2 regions of the Kitasatospora sp. NPDC034533 genome follow, and region 1 is predicted to be linked to the other one. Evidence: riboswitches for the same ligand, from Rfam matches in the RefSeq annotation. Region 1 holds a riboswitch; the other holds the start of a gene.
What was found. Region 1 has a riboswitch for thiamine pyrophosphate ahead of ACZ55U_RS02900 (purine-cytosine permease family protein). Riboswitches for the same ligand answer to the same signal wherever they lie in the genome.
Positions count from the first base shown of each region.

Region 1 (5,601 bases):
GCTGACCGGGTCCACCCGGGCGGGCCGCAGCAGCCCGATCGCGTCGTAGTGGCGCAGCATCCGTACCGACACCCGGCCGTGCTTGGCGAAGTCTCCGATGTTCAACATGGTGCGACCACTCCACCCCCTGCCACCGTGTCAGGGTCAACCCCCGCCGTCCGCGCCCCGCCGGAGAAACACCGAGGGCGGGTGCCGAACGTTGTCGGCACCCGCCCTGAGCAGGTGGTTCTCCTACCGGCGGAGAGCGTGGGATTCGAACCCACGGTACGGGGTCACCGCACGACAGTTTTCAAGACTGTTCCCTTAGGCCGCTCGGGCAGCTCTCCAGGCGGAGGTCAGCCTAACGGGTCCGGCGGGGTTCGGCGCACACGTTTCGGTGGGGCCGGGGGTCGTCACTGGTCGCCGACGCGCTCGGCCAGGGTGACCTTGGTGGTGAGGGTCTGGCCGTTGCGGGTGTACTCGACGTCGACGGTCTCGCCGGGCTTGTGCGTCCAGATCCGGCTGACCAGGGCGGGGCCGTTCTCGATCGGGGCGCCGCCGAGCTTGGTGATGACGTCGCCCGGCTTGAGGCCGGCCTTGTCGGCCGCGCCGCCGGGGGTGACGGCCGGCTGGCCCTGGATGTCCTTCGTCTGGATCTGCGCGCCGTCGCCCTTGTAGTCGTCGTTGCGGAGCACGTCGAGCTTGGCGTAGACCGGCTTGCCGGTCTTGATCAGGGTGTCCGCGACCCACTTGGCCTGGTTGATCGGGATGGCGAAGCCCAGGCCGATGCTGCCGGCCCGGCCGTTGGCGGAGGCGTTGGACTGGATCGCCGAGTTGATGCCGATCACCGCGCCGCCGGAGTCGAGCAGCGGACCGCCGGAGTTTCCGGGGTTGATCGAGGCGTCGGTCTGGAGGGCGTTCATGTACGAGGCCTGCGCGCCGGTCTCGTCGCCGGAGGCCACCGGGCGGTCCTTGGCGCTGATGATGCCACTGGTGACGGTGGACTCCAGGCCGTACGGCGCACCGATCGCGACGGTGGCGTCGCCGACGTTGACCTTGTCGGAGTCGGCCAGCGGCAGCGGGGCCAGCTTGCTCTTGGGCGGGTTGTCGATCTTGACGACGGCGACGTCGTAGCCCGCGGCGTGGCCCAGCACCGAGGCGCTGTAGGAGCTGCCGTCGGCGAATTTGACGGTCAGTTTGCCGCCGTTGAGGGTCGGCGCGACCACGTGGTTGTTGGTGAGGATGTGGCCCTCGGTGTCGAAGACGAAGCCGGTGCCGGTGCCCGACTCGCCGTTGCCCTGCGCCTTGATGGTGACGACGCTGGGCAGCGCCTTCTGCGCGATGGCGGCGATCGAGCCGGGGGTGGGCTCGCTCTTCTGGGTGTCGCTGGCCTGGACGGTGGTGCTGCGGTGGTCGCTCGCGGAGCTGCTGCGGTCGGCGCGGTCGGCGACGGTCACGCCGAGCGCGCCACCGGCCAGACCGGCGACCAGCGCGACGGCCGCGAGCAGGGCGACCAGGCCGCCGCGCTTCTTGCCGGGGCGGCCCGGACCGCCCGGGCCCCCGGCGTACTCGGCCGGGTAGCCGACCGGGCCGCCGGGGTAGCCGGTGCCGCCGGAGTCGGGGGCGGGGCCCCAGCCGCCGAGCGGCTGACCGGCCCCGAACGGGTGGTGGGCGTGCGCGGCGGGGGCGCCGGGCGCGGCCGGAGCGGCGCCGTACCCCTCGTGCGCGCCGGCGGCCGGGACGCCGTGGGTCGGGGTGGCGTACGGGTTGCCGGACGGCGGCAGGGCCGGGGCGGCGGGCGGGGCGGGCGGCAGGACCGGCGGCGGGGCGTCGATGTACCCGGTGGCCGGGTCGACGGCGGGCTCCTGGGCGGCGGGCGCGGGGGACGCGACGGGCGCGGCCGGCGGCTGCGGTGCGGGCACCTTGGTGAAGGCGACGGTGGGCTTGTGCCCGCCCTCCGCCGCAACGCCCTCCGCCGCGGCGGCACCCGCGGCAACGCCGTCGACGGGCGCCGCCCCGGCGGCGGCAGCGGCGTCGGCCGCCGCGCCGGCCTCCGGCTCGGGCACCCGGCGGAACGCCATGGTCGGCTTGTGCCCGCCCTGAGCGGGGCCGTCGGACCCGGCCTCAGCCGCTCCCAGGCCGGCGGGCTGCTCCCCCTGCGGCCCGGTGGGCCCAACCTCGCGCTCGGTGCTCACGGACGACCTCCATAGCTGACAGAACCAAGGACCATAGTTTTTCGCACTGTCGATTCGATTGCCGTAAGGACCCCTCTGAAGAACTCATAAGAATCCTTAGCCGGCCCCGACCTCGGTGCCGTCGGCCGGGGCTCCCTCCCCCGCCGGGCGTCCCGCGATGCGGACCGCGCACCCCTCGGCCTTGGGCGTTCGCCCCCGTCCCGGTTAGCCTGTCGCTGAAAACTGACACGCGGGAGCTTGGACCCACCAGGCTGAGAGTGCGCATGTCGACCGTACGCCACCGGAGTGACGGACGTTCGAGGGGGCGCTGACCGCCGGAACCTGTCCGGGTAATGCCGGCGTAGGGAGTATCGGCCATGCCGCCTGCTTCGCCATCCTCTTCTCCGGACGCGAACGCGTCCAAGGACCTCCCCGGGGCCACGCCCCCCGCAGGCACCGCGCCCACCGGGACCACCGGGACCGCCGCGACCGCCGCGACCGCCGCGACCGCCGTGCTGGAACGCCCCGAGCGCACCGAGCGCACCGAGCACGTCGAGGCCCCCCTGGTCCTGGACACCGAACCGCCGCGCACGCTGCGCTTCCGGGACCAGTTCGCGCTCTGGATGAACCTGGGCGTCAGCCTGATCGGCTTCTCCACCGCCGCCACCGTGCTCGGCGCCCGCGGCAGCGAGCTGTCGCTGGCCGCCGCGGTGACCGCGATCGCGGTCGGTACGGCGGTCGGCACCGCGATGCTCGGCGTGGCCGCGGTGATCGGCGCCCGCACCGGCGCCCCCGCGATGGCGAACCTGCGCGGGCTGTTCGGCACCCGGCTGTCGTACCTGCCGACGGTGCTGAACATCGTGCAGTGCGTCGGCTGGGGCGTGTTCGAGCTGCTGACCATCTCGGCGGGCGCCCAGACCGTCGCGCACACCAGCGGCTACCGCTGGCTGTTCGTCCTGCTCGCGGGCGCGCTGACCACCGCGCTGACCATCTGGCCGCTGGGCTCGATCGCGGTGCTGCGCCGGTTCGTGGCCGGGGCGGTCGCGGTCGCGATGGTGTACTTCACCGTCCAGCTGGGCCGCCAGGGCGTGCCGGACCCGGGCGCGGGCAACTGGCACGGCTTCCTGGGCGCCACCGACGCGATGATCGCGGTGTCGATCTCCTTCGTCCCGCTGGCCGCCGACTACACCCGGCACTCGCGCTCCCCGCGCTCGGCCTTCTGGGGCAGCTTCTCGGGCTACACCCTCGCCCAGGTCTGGTGCTACGTGCTCGGCCTGATGGCGCTGTTGCAGTCGGACGGCGACCCGAACCGGATCTTCGACTCCTTCCTCGGGGTCTGGGCCGGCTGGCTGTTCCTGCTGGTGCTGGTGCTGCGCGAGACGGACCAGTCCTTCGCCAACGTGTACTCGACCGCGATGTCGGTGCAGAACCTGCTGCCGAGGGTGGACCGCCGGGTGCTCTCCGGCGCGATCGGCACCCTGACCACCGTGCTGGCGCTTCAGATCCACGAGTTCACCGACACCTACTACGGCTTCCTCGGCCTGATCGGCTCGGTGTTCGTGCCGCTGCTGGCGGTGCTCGCGGTCGACTACTTCCTCGGCGCCGGACGGCACGGCTGGAACCTCTCCGCGGACGCGCCGTCCCGCTGGCCGATGCTGCTGCCGTGGCTGCTGGGCTTCGCGGTCTACCAGTTCATCGCGCCGACGAACGTGGCCGGCTGGTGGACGGACTTCTGGACCTCCGCCCAGGAGGCGCTGCACTTCACCCCCCGGGAGTGGACCTCCGCCTCGCTGTTCGCCTTCCTGGTGCCGGCCCTGGTGACCTGGGCGCTCACCCCGCTGAGCCGGCGGACCGCCCGGCGCTGAGGCGGCCCGCGCCGAGGCGGCCGCGACGCCCGGCGCCGAGGCGGCGGGAACGCCCGGCGGGCCGGAACCACGCGGACGGGTCGCGGACGAAGACGGCCCCACAGGTTGGGGCCGTCTTCGTCCGCGCGTCACTTCCGCCGCCTATCGTTGGGCCCGTGACCAGCCCAGACCTGTCCCCGGCGGCGGCGCGCACCGCGCCTCCCGTCCAGGTGATCGCCCACCGCGGTTCCTCCCACGCCCTGCCCGAGCACACCCTCGCGGCCTACCGGCGCGCGCTCGACGAGGGCGCGGACGCGCTGGAGTGCGACGTCCGGGTCACCGCCGACGGCGTGCTGGTCTGCGTGCACGACCGCCGGATCGGCCGGGTCTCCGACGGCCGGGGCACCGTCTCGGCCATGACCCTCGCCGAACTGGAGGCGTACGACTTCGGCGCCTGGAAGACCGGCCGCCCCAGCACAGACCCGGAGCTGCGCGGCGTGCTGCGGCTGGATCGCCTGCTGGAGCTGGTGGTGGAGTGCGGCCGCCCGGTGGACCTGGCGATCGAGACCAAGCACCCGGTGCGCTTCCGCGGCCGGGTGGAGGCCGAGCTGCTGCGGACGTTGGAGCGGTTCGGGATCGGCGCGAGCCGGGAGGGCGACCGCCCGTCCGCCCGGATCATGAGCTTCTCCTCGATCGCGCTGAACCGGGTGGCCGCCGCCGCCCCGGAGTACCGGCGGGTCTTCCTGTTCGAACGACCGCTGCCGCTGCTCGGCCGGCTGCGCGCGGGCTCGCCGCTGCCGGGCGGGGCGCGGATCGCCGGCCCGGGCATCGAGCTGGTGCGGGCCCGCCCGCGGCTGGTGACCAGGCTGCGCGAGCTGGGGCACGAGGTCCACGTGTGGACGGTGGACGAGCCGGCCGACGTCGAGCTCTGCCTGGAGCTCGGGGTGTCCGCGATCATCACCAACCGGCCCGCGGAGGTGCTGGCGCAGCTCGGCCGGTGATCCGCCGACGCACCGAGCGCGATAGCCGCGCCCGGCCCGATCGCTCTCGTCGGCAATCAAACGCTCCTTGCTCGATATTGCCGGAATTCATTCACCCGGGCGACGGAGGGTGAGCGCGGAATGACCTGATGTCGACTGTCGGTCGCTGTGCCCGAAATGGACTCGCGGGATCGTCCGGTGCTCGTTTCCGACGCATTACCAAGGGGCATCTCTCCCTCGGCAAACGCTGAAGGAGGTCCGGGGGTGGCGTTGATGGCGGCGCGTACTGTGCCCATAGAAGCTGGGCCGACCTCATCGACCATGGCAGTGCCGCACGGCCCGGCGAGTGTCGGGGTCGCGCGGCGCCGACTGCGTCGAGATCTCGGCGACCGGCAGATACCGGAACCGGTCATCGATGATGCCGTTCTGATCCTTTCCGAGCTGTTGAGCAATGCCTGTCGGTACGCCCGTCCGCTGGGCCCGCTGTCGGCCCTGGGCCGCGGCGCCGGGGCCGAGGTGCTCGGGCAGGTGCTGGTGGGCGTCCCGTCGGGGCCGCACTCCGCGCCGGACGGCCGGGAGGCCGCCGAGGGCTCCGCCGAACCGGACGGCGGGGTACTGGTCCGC
Region 1 covers NZ_JBVITE010000002.1:268,460-274,060, reverse strand. The annotation lists gene ACZ55U_RS02915 (MerR family transcriptional regulator) at 1-108, opposite strand, end outside; tRNA gene ACZ55U_RS02910 (tRNA-Ser) at 239-326, opposite strand; gene ACZ55U_RS02905 (S1C family serine protease) at 393-2,174, opposite strand; TPP riboswitch at 2,394-2,538, shown strand; gene ACZ55U_RS02900 (purine-cytosine permease family protein) at 2,531-4,018, shown strand; gene ACZ55U_RS02895 (glycerophosphodiester phosphodiesterase family protein) at 4,174-4,998, shown strand; gene ACZ55U_RS02890 (ATP-binding protein) at 5,422-5,601, shown strand, end outside.

Region 2 (5,601 bases), on a different contig from region 1:
CGAGAACTTCACCGTCACCACGCTGCGCTGCGGCCGCCGCTCGCCCGCCGCCGGCGACTGGCCGGACGAGGTGACCGCGCCGAACACGTCCCAGCCGCTGGTCTGCATGGTGAAGCCCGCCGCCTGGAGCGCCTTCTGCGCCTCGTCCTTGCTCATCCCGGTGACGTTCGGGACCGGCACCATGCCCTTGCTGACCACCAGCGAGACCGCGCTGTTCTCCTGCAACAGCTGCCCGGCGGCGGGCGAGCTGCTGATCACCGAGCCCTCGGGCACCGTGTCGTCGTAGGTCTCGGTCACGGTGCCCTTGATCAGCTGGGCGCCGGTGAGCGCCGCGGCGGCGTCGGCGGCGCTCTTGCCGGCCAGGTCCGGCACCGCGATCCGCTTGGGGCCCTTGGAGACGGTGACGGTCACGCTGTCGCTCTTGCGGGTGCGCGCGCCCACCCCGGGATCGGTGGAGATCACCTGCCCGGCCGGGACGGACTCGCTGAACGCCTCGACGAACCTCCCGTGCAGGCCCTCCTTGTCCAGCACCCGCTGCGCCTGCGCCCGGTCCGCGCCGAGCACGCTGGGCACCGAACCGTACAGCCCCTCGGAGATCCCGTAGGTGACGCCGCCGATCGCCAGCACCAGGGCGGTCGCCGCGGCCGTCCAGATCAGCGGCTTGCGGGGGAGGCGGCGCAGCAGGCCCGGTCGGCGGGGGCGCACCGGGGCCGGCTCGTCGTACGGGCGCGGCTCGGTGAGCAGCTGGTCCATCAGCTCGGCCGGCATGTCCAGCACGCTGGTGCGCTCCGTCGGCGGGGCGTCGGCGGGCCGCGGCTGGATCACCGAGGTCGGCTCGCTGGTCGGGTAGCGAGGGCTGGGCCGGGTGGAGGCGGGCGGCTCGGCGTCCAGCTCGGCCGGGGTGAGGGTGCGGCGGACCCGCTGGAGGGCGGCGAGCAGCTCGACCGCGTCGTACGGGCGGGCGTCGGCGGACCGGGCGCAGGCGCCGGCCACGATCGCGTCCAGGGCCGGGCCGACGGCGGGGGCGACCAGCGAGGGCGCCGGGACGTCCTCGTGCAGGTGCTTGTACATGACCTGGACGGGGTTGTCGCCGGTGTGCGGGCGGTGGCCGGTGAGCATCTCGTACAGCAGGATGCCGGACGCGTAGACGTCCACCCGCTGGTCGGTGGGGGCGTCCGGGAGGATCTGCTCGGGGGCCAGGTAGGAGACGGTGCCCAGGACCGTGCCGCCGGTGGCGGTGGTGGTCGAGGTGGGGGCGCCGTCGGCGGCGCCGAGCACCCGGACCAGGCCGAAGTCGGCGACCTTCACCAGGCCGCCCTCGGTGATCAGCACGTTCTCCGGCTTGACGTCGCGGTGCACCAGCCCAGCCCGGTGGGCGGCGCCGAGCGCGGCGAGCACCGGCTCCAGGACGTCCAGCGCGGCCCGGACGGAGAGCGCGCCCCGGTCGCGCAGCAGGTCGCGCAGGGTGCGGCCGGGCACGTACTCCATGGCGAGGAAGACGCGGCCGCCGTCCGCGCCCTGGTCGAAGACGTTGACCACGTTGGGGTGGGTGAGCTTGGCGACGGCCTTGGCCTCGCGGATGAAACGGGCGGTGAAGCCCTCGTCGCCGGCCAGCGAGGGGTGCATCACCTTGAGGGCGACCACCCGGTCCAGGCGGGTGTCGGTGCCCTTGTAGACGGTGGACATCCCGCCGGTCGCGATGCGCTGCTCGACCCGGTACCGGTTGTCGAGCAGGGTGCCGATCAGGGGGTCGTGCAATGCCATGTCCACCCGGCGAGTCTAGTGGCGGAGCGGCGGGCCGGGCCCGGAGGACACCGCCTCCGGGCCCGGCTGTGCCCGGCTTGTGACACGCCGGGGCCCACGGGCGGGCCTCAGAAGGCCGGGTGCTCCCGGGTGTCCAGGTCGGCGCGGCCGGCCATCGCGGAGGACGCCTCGGCGTGGAAGCGGCGCGGGATGCGCCCGGCCCGGTGGGCGAGCCGGCCCGCCTCGGCCGCGTGCCGCATCGCCTCGGCCATCAGCACCGGGTCCTGAGCGCGGGTCACCGCGGAGGCCAGCATCACCGCGGAGCAGCCCAGCTCCATCGCCAGCGCGACGTCGGAGGCGGTGCCGGCGCCCGCGTCCAGCACCACCGGGACGCCCGCGGCCTCCACGATCAGCTGGAAGTTGTGGGGGTTGCGGATGCCCAGGCCCGAACCGATCGGCGAGCCCAGCGGCATGATGGCCGCACAGCCGACGTCCTCCAGCTTGCGCGCCAGCACCGGGTCGTCGTTGGTGTACGGCAGCACGGTGAAGCCGTCGTCGACCAGGGTCTCGGCGGCGTCCAGCAGCTCGATCGGGTCCGGCAGCAGGGTGCGCTCGTCGGCTATCACCTCCAGCTTCACCCAGTCGGTGCCGAGCGCCTCGCGGGCCAGCCGGGCGGTCAGCACGGCCTCGCCCGCGGTGAAGCAGCCGGCCGTGTTGGGCAGCACGCGGATGCCGTTGCGGGTCAGCACGTCCAGTACGGAGCCCTGGGTGGAGGCGTCGACCCGGCGCATCGCGACGGTGGTCAGCTCGGTGCCGGAGGCGAGCAGCGCGCGCTCCAGGACCTCCAGGCTGGGGGCGCCGCCGGTGCCCATGATCAGCCGGGAGGAGAAGGTCGTCCCGGCGATGGTGAGCAGGTCGTCGGCCATGGTTCAGCCTCCCTGGACGGCGGTGAGGATCTCGATCCGGTCGCCGGCGCCCAGCGCCGTCGCGGACCACGAACTGCGGGGCACCACGGCCTCGTTGAGGGCGGCGGCGACGCCGGTGGGGGCGGCGCTGACGGTGGCCACCAGCTCGGCGAGCGTGGTCGTGGCGGGCACCCGGCGGGGTTCGCCGTTGACGGTCAGGGCGATCTCGGCCGAGGCGGTCTCGGTCCGGGCGGTCTCGGTCATGCGGAGGCCTTCGTCGTGGAGCGGTCGGAGGAGAAGCGCAGCGGCGTGAACGGCCTTGCCGGCTCGGGGACTTCGCCGGTGGCGAGGTACTCGGAGACCAGGTCCGCGGTCACCGGGGTGAGCAGCACGCCGTTGCGGTAGTGGCCGGTGGCGGCGACCAGCCCGGGCAGTGAGGTCGGGCCCAGCAGCGGGGCGTTGTCCGGAGAGCCGGGGCGCAGCCCGGCCGAGGTCTCCAGCAGCGGGATCTCGGTGATCCCAGGGACCAACTCGTGGGCGTCGCGCAGGAGTTCGTACACCCCGCCGGCGGTGACGGTGGTGTCGTAGCCCTGCTCCTCGGTGGTCGCGCCGACGACCAGCTCGCCGTTCTCGCGCGGCACCAGGTACAGGTGCCGGCCGCGGACCACGGCCCGGACGTTGCGGGAGAGGAACGGCCGGTAGGCCTTCGGGACGCGCAGCCGCAGCACCTGCCCCTTCACCGGGCGGATCGCGGGCAGCACCCCCTCGGGCAGGCCGGGCAGCCGGTGGCTGTGCGGGCCGGCCGCGAGGACGACCCGGTCGGCGGTGACGGTCTCCGAGGTGCTCAGCCGGGCGCCGGCGGCTCGGCCGTCCTCGACCAGCAGCTCGACGGCCTCGGCGCGGTGGACGGTGACGCCCGCGCGCTCGCAGGCGGCGAGCAGGGCGGTGAGCAGCCGGCGGCCGTCCACCTGGTGGTCGTTCGAGACGTGCAGTCCGCCGCGCACGCCGGGGGCGAGCATCGGCTCCAGCTTGCGGGCCTCCCGGCCGGTCAGCCAGGTCGAGTCCAGACCGAGCCGCTGGTGGAAGGCGTGCAGTTCGCGCAGTTCCTCGCGGTCGTCGGAGTCCAGCGCGACGGCGAGGGTGCCGCACCGGCGGTAGCCGGTGTCCGCGCCGCCGCTCGCCTCGGTGAGCTCGACGGCGAAGGCCGCGTACCGCTCGTTGGAGGCCATCCCGAGGCGCAGCAGCGGCTCCTCGCCGTACTGGAGCTCGGTGACCGGGGCGAGCATCCCGGCCGCGACCCGGGCGGCGCCGCCACCGGGGGTGGGGTCGACCACGACCACGCGCCGTACTCCGCGCTGGGCGGCGCGCCAGGCGACGGCGAGGCCGATGATGCCCCCGCCGATCACCAGCACGTCGGCACGGGTGCCTGGGGCCATGCGTGACAAAGTTGCTCTTCTCCCTTCGCCGGTATGACCCGGATCAGGTTCGGACGGTCGCGGGCCGTGCCAGCCCGCCTCTCAGCCCGGTACGCCGGGCTCCCGTGTGGTCATCCCACCTTAACGCCGGGGAGCGGCCCGGCCGAAGGCCCGTACGAAGGGTGGACGGGCGAGACGGCCCCGGCCGGAGGCCCGCGGCCCGGGCCCCTGCCCCGCCGTCCCGCGTTCCGCCCGGGACCGCGTCGGGCCCATCGCCAGGCCCCTGGCCCGCCCCCGGCCGGAGGACTGCCCGGGCGCGGTTGCGGGCTCGTTCCCTGCCCGGGCCCCTGCCCCGCCCGGGAGCGCGCCGGGCCCGTCATCCGGCCCCGGCCGGTTGGACTGCCCCGCGCCCCGGCCCTGGTCGCGGGCTCGTTCCCTGCCCGGGCCCCTGCCCCGCCCGGGAGCGCGCCGGCCCCGTCATCCGGCCCCGGCCGGTTGGACTGCCCCGCGCCCCGGCCCTGGTTGCGGGCCCGTTCCCTGCCTGGGTCCCTGCCCTGCCCGGGAGCCGCGCCGGGCCCCGTCATCCGGCCCGGCGCCCGCCCCGCCGGAGGCCCGCCCCCGCGCCCCGGCCCTGGTCGCGGGCTCGTTCCCTGCCCGGGCCCCTGCCCCCGAGGCCGGAGGCCGGTCCCCGCGCCCCGCCGCGGACGTAGGCCGGAAGTAGGGGTGGGCAGGGGGCGCGGGCCTCTGGGGCGGCCGCGGGCCGCTGAGTACAGTGACGGGCGTGGCAGAGCTGAGCGGGACGGATCAGGTGGTCGTTGTCGGAGCCGGGCTGGCCGGGGCCCAGTGCGCCCTCAGGCTGCGCCAGGGCGGCTGGGAGGGGCGGATCACGCTGGTCGGGGAGGAGCCGCACGCGCCCTACGACCGGCCGCCGCTCTCCAAGGACGTGCTGCTCGGCAAGGCCGACTCCACCACCCTGGGCATCGACTACCAGGAGCTCGGCATCGAGCTGCTCACCGGCCGCCGCGCCACCGGACTCACCCCCGGCGTGCTGCACACCGACGGCGGCGACCTCCCGTACGGCTCGCTGGTGATCGCCACCGGCGCCGTCCCGCGCGCCCTGCCCGGCGCCGAGCGGGCGCACCTGCTGCACACCGTGGACGACGCCCTGGCACTGCGCGAGCTGCTGCGCCCCGGGCTTCGGCTGGTGCTGGTCGGCGCGGGCTGGATCGGCGCCGAGGTGTCCACCGCGGCCCGCGCGGCGGGCTGCGAGGTGACGGTGGTCGAGGCCGGCCCGGCGCCGCTGCCCGGCGCGCTGCCGACCGAACTCGGTTCGGCGATGGCCGCCTGGTACGCCGAGGCCGGGGTCGAGCTGCGCTGCGGCGTCGGCGTGGCCGCCGTCGAGCCCGGTGCGGTGCTGCTGGCGGACGGCTCGCACCTGCCCGCCGACGAGGTGGTGGTCGGCATCGGAGCCCGGCCCGCCACCGGCTGGCTGGCCGGCTCCGGGGTCGAGCTGGACGCGACCGGCGCGGTGGTCGTGG
Region 2 covers NZ_JBVITE010000007.1:106,145-111,745, reverse strand. The annotation lists gene pknB (Stk1 family PASTA domain-containing Ser/Thr kinase) at 1-1,764, opposite strand, end outside; gene ACZ55U_RS07770 (thiazole synthase) at 1,872-2,669, opposite strand; gene thiS (sulfur carrier protein ThiS) at 2,673-2,912, opposite strand; gene thiO (glycine oxidase ThiO) at 2,909-4,084, opposite strand; TPP riboswitch at 4,088-4,200, opposite strand; gene ACZ55U_RS07755 (NAD(P)/FAD-dependent oxidoreductase) at 4,836-5,601, shown strand, end outside.
Region 2: it holds a riboswitch for thiamine pyrophosphate, as region 1 does, so the genes downstream of both, thiO (glycine oxidase ThiO) here and ACZ55U_RS02900 (purine-cytosine permease family protein) in region 1, are expected to answer to the same signal.